3 regions of the Rossellomorea sp. NRS-1567 genome follow, and region 2 is predicted to be linked to each of the others. Evidence: riboswitches for the same ligand, from Rfam matches in the RefSeq annotation. Region 2 holds a riboswitch; each other region holds the start of a gene.
What was found. Region 2 has a riboswitch for lysine ahead of lysA (diaminopimelate decarboxylase). Riboswitches for the same ligand answer to the same signal wherever they lie in the genome.
Positions count from the first base shown of each region.

Region 1: it holds a riboswitch for lysine, as region 2 does, so the genes downstream of both, ACIFOD_RS19395 (aspartate kinase) here and lysA (diaminopimelate decarboxylase) in region 2, are expected to answer to the same signal.
Region 3: it holds a riboswitch for lysine, as region 2 does, so the genes downstream of both, ACIFOD_RS07325 (Na+/H+ antiporter NhaC family protein) here and lysA (diaminopimelate decarboxylase) in region 2, are expected to answer to the same signal.

Region 1 covers NZ_JBITPL010000026.1:29,864-32,139, forward strand. The annotation lists gene ACIFOD_RS19395 (aspartate kinase) at 1-910, opposite strand, end outside; lysine riboswitch at 1,103-1,281, opposite strand; gene uvrC (excinuclease ABC subunit UvrC) at 1,651-2,276, opposite strand, start outside.
Region 2 covers NZ_JBITPL010000019.1:223,697-225,972, reverse strand. The annotation lists gene ACIFOD_RS16125 (DUF4179 domain-containing protein) at 1-439, shown strand, start outside; lysine riboswitch at 544-720, shown strand; gene lysA (diaminopimelate decarboxylase) at 833-2,119, shown strand; gene ACIFOD_RS16115 (ABC transporter permease subunit) at 2,218-2,276, shown strand, end outside.
Region 3 covers NZ_JBITPL010000012.1:5,279-7,554, forward strand. The annotation lists gene ACIFOD_RS07315 (HD-GYP domain-containing protein) at 1-96, shown strand, start outside; gene yunB (sporulation protein YunB) at 156-920, shown strand; lysine riboswitch at 1,000-1,182, shown strand; gene ACIFOD_RS07325 (Na+/H+ antiporter NhaC family protein) at 1,298-2,276, shown strand, end outside.

The sequences.
Region 1 (2,276 bases), on a different contig from region 2:
TGGTCGTATTCTGATCGGTCTGGCTCTGAATGATAATATCTACATTCAGGTGATTTTGGGCTAAGGTGGTAAACACTGAAGATAGTCCCGTTAATGCGTTTCCCAGTCCAAATACAGTTACACGGGTGATTTCCCCTTCAAAGGCTACGCCTCTCACGATCAGGTTTTGTTCCATGCTTGCTTCCTCCTCAATATACGTTCCTTCAACTTTTTCAATACTGGATCTGACCTCTAACGGAATTTGATAATTCTTGGCAAATTCCACTGCCCGTGGATGCAGGACGCCAGCCCCTAAATTAGCCAGTTCCAACATTTCATCATAGGAAATGGACGGTAACTTTCTTGCCCCTTTAATATAACGCGGGTCCGTTGTGTATACCCCGTCTACATCTGTATAAATATCACAGCGTTCTGCTTTCAAGGCAGCCGCGATTGCAACGGCGGTTGTATCCGACCCGCCACGTCCGAGAGTTGTAATTTCCCCCGCTTCAGTCATCCCTTGGAATCCTGCTACGATCACCACTCTTCCCGATTGAAGGTGACTCATCATCTTTTCAGTATGAATATTGGTGATCCTTGCATTGCTGTGAACGGATTCCGTCTCGATCCCTGCCTGCCAGCCTGTGAATGAGATGGCATCATGTCCGGATTGAATCAGGGCCATCGTGAGAAGCGAAATGGTGACCTGCTCTCCTGTAGAAAGAAGCATATCCATTTCTCTCTTACTTGGTTGCGATGTAATCTCCCTTGCCAATCCAACGAGTGTATCAGTCGTTTTCCCCATGGCGGATACGACGACCACAACATCATTTCCTCTTTCTTTTTCTTCTGCGATTCTTGACGCAACATTTTGAATTCTTTCCACAGAACCTACTGAAGTCCCACCGAATTTTTGAACAATAATACTCACAGCTTCTCCCTCTTTCTCAATCGAGTGCTTCGTTAAGACTCATTTTTTGATGGTGAAGAGTACAATCACAATCATCCTAAACGTTCATGGAACAGGTTCATCACCTGCGCTGGATAATAAAAAAAGCAATGAGAATAATATCTCATTGCTTAATGAACATACAGCAGAACATACTAAATAGGTTCATGGGCATTGTGAGATAGCTCTCCAAGATTGAATCATCTTGACAATCCTACATTTCTTAAACGTAGAACCAGCGGAATCGGCATGAGACTAAGACCACTTCGGCGAATCTCCCCTTTCCAGGCATCTCAACAGAGCTCATACTCCTCTTTACCTGTACTTTTGAAGTTCGCACCTCTATCACCACTTTAAAAAGTGATAATGTTATAAATTTTCGTTAATTATAGCATACAAAAAATTGTGATTCAATGCACATTTTGAAAATAAATTCATATTATTATTGATTTACATCCTAGTTTTTATTGCCAATTTGCAGGAGCGAGTAGTGGTTGATTTCCGCTCCAGGTGCTCGCTTTCCGCGGGGCGTGAGTTGAGCCTCCTCGGGCTTCGCCCTGCGGGGTCTCAACTTTCCCGCTATTCCCGCAGGAGTCGAGCACCTTCCGCTACAATCAACTATCATAGTCAACAAGTTACTTCAAAACCATTATAAAAACAACACTCTTTTAAATATGAGCTCAATCAAAAGAAAGCACATACTTCCTTGTTTCTACTATTACCTACTTCAATTTTTCGACTAATACCTTAGCAACAGCTTCCGGAATCCCTATTTCAATAAATTCCTCCACCGTCGCTTCTTTCATTTTCTTCATGGAGCCAAAGTGTTTAAGAAGCTGTTTTTTTCGTTTCGGTCCGATGCCGTCAATGTCGTCAAGGGTGGACTGGAAGGCGCTTTTTCCTCTGAGCTGTCTGTGGAAGGTGATGGCAAATCGGTGGACTTCATCCTGGATCCGCTGCAGCAAGTAGAATTCCTGGCTTCTCTTTCCAAGAGGGACGATTTGCAATGGATTCCCATACAGCAGTTCCGACGTCTGATGCTTATCGTCTTTCGCAAGGCCGCCAAGCGGGATATCCAACCCCAACTCATTCTCAATGACATCCCTCGCCGCTTCAATCTGCCCTTTCCCCCCATCGATTATAATGAGATCCGGTAAAGGAAGACCATCTTTTAGAACTCTCGTATACCGTCTGCGAACGACCTCCCTCATGGATTCATAATCATCAGGGCCTTTCACGGTTTTAATCTTATACTTTCGATACTCATTCTTCGCAGGCTTTCCGTCAAGGAATACAATCATCGCAGACACAGGGTCCGTACCTTGGATATTCGAGTTATCAAATGCTT
Region 2 (2,276 bases):
GGATGAAGATGCCCTCCATTCATTGAAAACATCGATTCCATTTCAAGTGAAGAGTCCACGTTTCGGTTATCAGGTCATGGTGAAAGATATTCAAAAAGTTAAAGGGGAAGTGACCGTGGATTTCACCATCGATAACATCAAAGAAGAACAGTTCCGATTTGACATTTTGGAGAATTTTGCTCAATTCGTTCAGGTGATCCCATCCGAAGATATTAAACGAAGTGCCAAGGATGAACTGGATTATAATGAGATGTTGGAGCATATGATCAGAAGTGCTCATACGAAGACAGTGGATAGGGATGGCCTGCGTTTTCGATCCACTTTTACATTACCTAAGGATGCAAGCCTCGAGGATTACTCACTGATCGTCCCATTCGCGACCTTAAGTAGTAATGATAAGCCGATTGAGATGAAACCGTTCGAAATCAAGCTGAAATAAAGGGTACAAGAAATCCCCTTGTACCCAGGGATTTCTCCCAAAAACCAATTGACAACCTTTTCAAGAGAATGGTATAGTAATTCAAACAAAATAATACGTCACTCTCTGATAATAGAGGCGCGAGCATGATGAGTACCTTCTTTGAGAATAATGGATTCCGGGATAAGTTGGGAAAGGCAGATCGCCGAAGCAGAAAATAGCCAATTCTATTTTTTGTTGGGCCAGCATTGAAGAAATGTTGGACTGTCACAATGCAAAAGTTGTGGAGCACTATTGAAGAGATGTTAATACATTGTCTTCATCTTGTTTCCGTAAACTTTGATGAATAACCGTATGAGCATCTGCTTCATACGGTTTTTTGTGTTTTTTAGAGAGTCTAAAGGAGTTTAGGATATGAGTACAGTTGATGTGAATGTAAGTGGGGATCTTGAAATCGGTGGTATGAGTACGGGTGAGTTGGTCGAAACCTATGGGACGCCTTTAATGGTATACGATGAAGGAATGATCCGCGGAAATGCGAAATTGTTCCGGGAGGCATTTAAGGAAAGTGGATTGCAGTACCAGGTGGCCTATGCGAGTAAAGCGTTTCTTTGTAAAGAAATGGTGCGCCTGGCGGAACAAGAAAACCTATCCCTGGATGTTGTCTCAGGCGGGGAATTGTATACGGCATTGGAGGCAGGCTTCCCGGCAGCACGCATCCATTTTCACGGGAACAACAAGTCCGAAGAGGAGCTGCTAATGGCTCTTGAAGCTGAAATTGGATGCTTTGTCGTCGATAGTTTCCTCGAACTTGAACTGCTGCATGACCTGGCAAAAGAGCGGGAGCAAGAGGTTCAGATCCTGATCAGGGTCACACCGGGCGTGGAAGCCCATACCCATGAATACATCACGACGGGACAGGAGGATTCGAAATTCGGATTCAGCATTTCAAACGGACAGGCGGCCACTGCGATTCAGCTTGCAATCAGAAAGCCATACTTCTCATTGCTCGGCCTCCATTCCCATATCGGATCCCAAATTTTTGAACGGGAAGGCTTTGATCAGGCGATCCAGGTATTGGCTGATTTCATGCAGCGGATCCGGATTGATTTGGACGTAACGATGCCGGTGCTGAATATCGGTGGTGGATTTGGTGTCCGGTACACCGAAGAAGACCAGCCTTTGCCGATTCCGACCTATGTCAAAGGGATAACGGATAGTGTAAAAAACTATTTTGTCAAAAATGAATATCCACTCCCTGAAGTATGGGTGGAGCCGGGTCGAAGTATGGTGGCAGAAGCGGGAACTACCTTGTATAAGGTTGGTTCAAAGAAAATCATTCCTGATGTGCGCACATATGTAGCGATTGACGGGGGAATGACGGATAATATCCGCCCCGCCCTCTACCAGGCAAAATACCATGCGGTCCTGGCCAACCGTCCACAAGAGGAATGCACGGAGCTTGTGAGCATCGCCGGGAAATGCTGCGAATCCGGTGACATGCTGATTTGGGATCTGATGCTTCCGCCTACGAATTACGGAGATATACTGGCGGTGTTCAGTACAGGAGCCTACGGGTATTCCATGGCGAGCAATTATAACCGTATCCCCCGCCCGGCCGTTGTGTTTGTAAAGGATGGGGAATCACGGGTCGTGATTGAACGTGAATCGTATGCGGACCTCGTACGAAAAGACCGATAGTAAATCAAGGTGGAATCCTAAGGGGTTCTACTTTTTTGTGGGTAAATATGGTAATATGGAGAGGTGGCATGTACCCTTATTGTTTGGAGGATCAATCTATGAATCTTAAATCTATTGGTTCCATGGCGTTGAAATTTGTTTTTGTTCTGTTTGGAAT
Region 3 (2,276 bases), on a different contig from region 2:
CAAACGCCTTATACCATGGATTTAAGTACGGAATTAGATAAGGTAATTACCGGATTTGATCCGGATTATGAACCCCAATCTCTTAAAATTAAATAATTTTTTTGCGTTAAACCCCTCTTACTTTGCATACAAATAGCTTGTAAGGGGGGATTTTTTTGTCAAAGTTTAAAACATACAAACCCCGAAGAGGAGGGCCGCTGCCTTTTCGTTATGTGATGATCATCACGATTCTATTCTTTATGATTTCGACTGGATTCGGATTGTGGATCATTAACAAAGGTTTGAAACCGACACTGCTTGCGTATGCTGAAACTCAAACCAGCAGGATCGGTACGTTGGTTATTAATAAAGCGATAAACAAAAAAATTGCCGATGTTCTTGATATTTCGGATATAACCGAGGAAGTAAAGAATACAGAAGGCGACATTGTTTCATTTAAATATAATACTCAAACCATCAATCGGGTTCAGGCAGAAATCACCAACTTAGTTCAGCAAAACCTTCAAGAAGCAGAAGAAGGAAATTTAGAAAACCTTGAATTTATTACCGAAGTGGAAATTGATGAAGGGAAGTCTAAAGCAGCGAAAGGGATTACTTACTCGGTGCCTCTTGGTCAAGCGACCAACAACGTGTTACTCGGTAACCTTGGGCCAAAAGTGCCGATTCGCTTTCATTCCATCGGAGATGTCCGTTCTGATATTAAAACTACGGTAGAGCAATTTGGGATTAATAATGCTGTTGTGAAAGTGTTTGTCGAGCTGGAAGTCAATGTCCAGATCATCATTCCATTTGCAACGAAAACCGAAACCATCAAGCAGGATATCCTGGTTGCCATGGGTACCGTTCACCTGGATGTACCGCAGTTTTATAACAATGGAGGAGGGGAATCCAGTCCTTCCATTGAAATTCCCACAAATTAGTCAGGAAAAAAAGTTGTCAAAAGAATGATAGTTTGTTATATTAATAAAGAAAATTTTATAACACACCACATCATCAGTCCGATGGGGTAGAGGCGCAGAGTTCAAGAGTAAGCTGTTTGAGAATGACAACTGTGAGAACAGATGAAAGGGAACTTTTGCCGAAGTAATTATGCATGTCGAATGTGTATTTGCTGGGGTTATCTTGAAGAAGGATAACACTGTCATTATAGGGGAATCTCTATAATGGGGAGCTACAGATCGTGATGGAGCACTTAAATTACTTACTAAGGTAATGATAGCTTCTCTATCGTTGCCTTTTTTTATTATCCTCTATCATGCTACGATGGTTCCCCCCTATCAAATAGGAGGAGGACATTATGGAAAACACGATTTACTCACTATTACCACCCCTTTTAGCCATTCTTATGGTTATACTTACGAGACGGGTTCTACTTTCACTGGGAGTAGGAATCGTTGCGTCTGCCTTTCTGTTAGCAGATTTCTCAATTTCGAAAACATTCAGCTTTATGTGGGACGCCTTTAAAGGCATCTTTGTCGCAGATGGAGCACTCAACACCTGGAATGTCTATATTATTTTCTTCTTACTCATTCTAGGAGTCATCACAGCATTTGTGAATATTTCCGGCGGTAGCCGCGCATTCGGTGAATGGGCGATGAAACGAGTGAAAACGAGAAAAGGGGCGCAGCTTCTTGCAGCCGTTTTAGGTATCATAATTTTTATTGATGACTATTTTAACGCCCTTGCCGTTGGACAGGTTTCGAGACCCATTACGGATCGTCACAAAATTTCACGTGCGAAACTGGCCTATATCATCGACTCGACATCGGCACCCATTTGTGTCGTTTCACCAATCTCAAGTTGGGGAGCGTACATCATCGGTATTATCGGTTCGATTCTGGCTACACACAGTATCACAGAGTACACAGCATTTTCAGCCTTCGTTCAAATGATTCCGATGAACCTTTATGTCTGGGCAGCTGTCCTGCTTGTCATCATGGTTGCTGCTAAAGGCCTGGACTTTGGAAAGATGAAAGAGCATGAAGTCAGAGCCCTTGAAACGGGAGCCCTTTATGATCCTGAAAAAGAGATTCCAGGCGAATTGAAGAATGATCTGCCTGTCAGCTCGAAAGGATCAGTAGGTGATCTTGTCTGGCCAATCGTAGCTCTTGTTATCGGTACGATTGGAATGATGCTCTGGACAGGATATCAAGCAGTTGGATCTTTTGACATCCTGCCGATTTTTGAAAATACAGATGTAACGAAATCATTATTATATGGTGGGTTATTCGGTCTCCTTGTTGCACTGATCTTCTTCCTTCGTCAAGTCAGCTTGA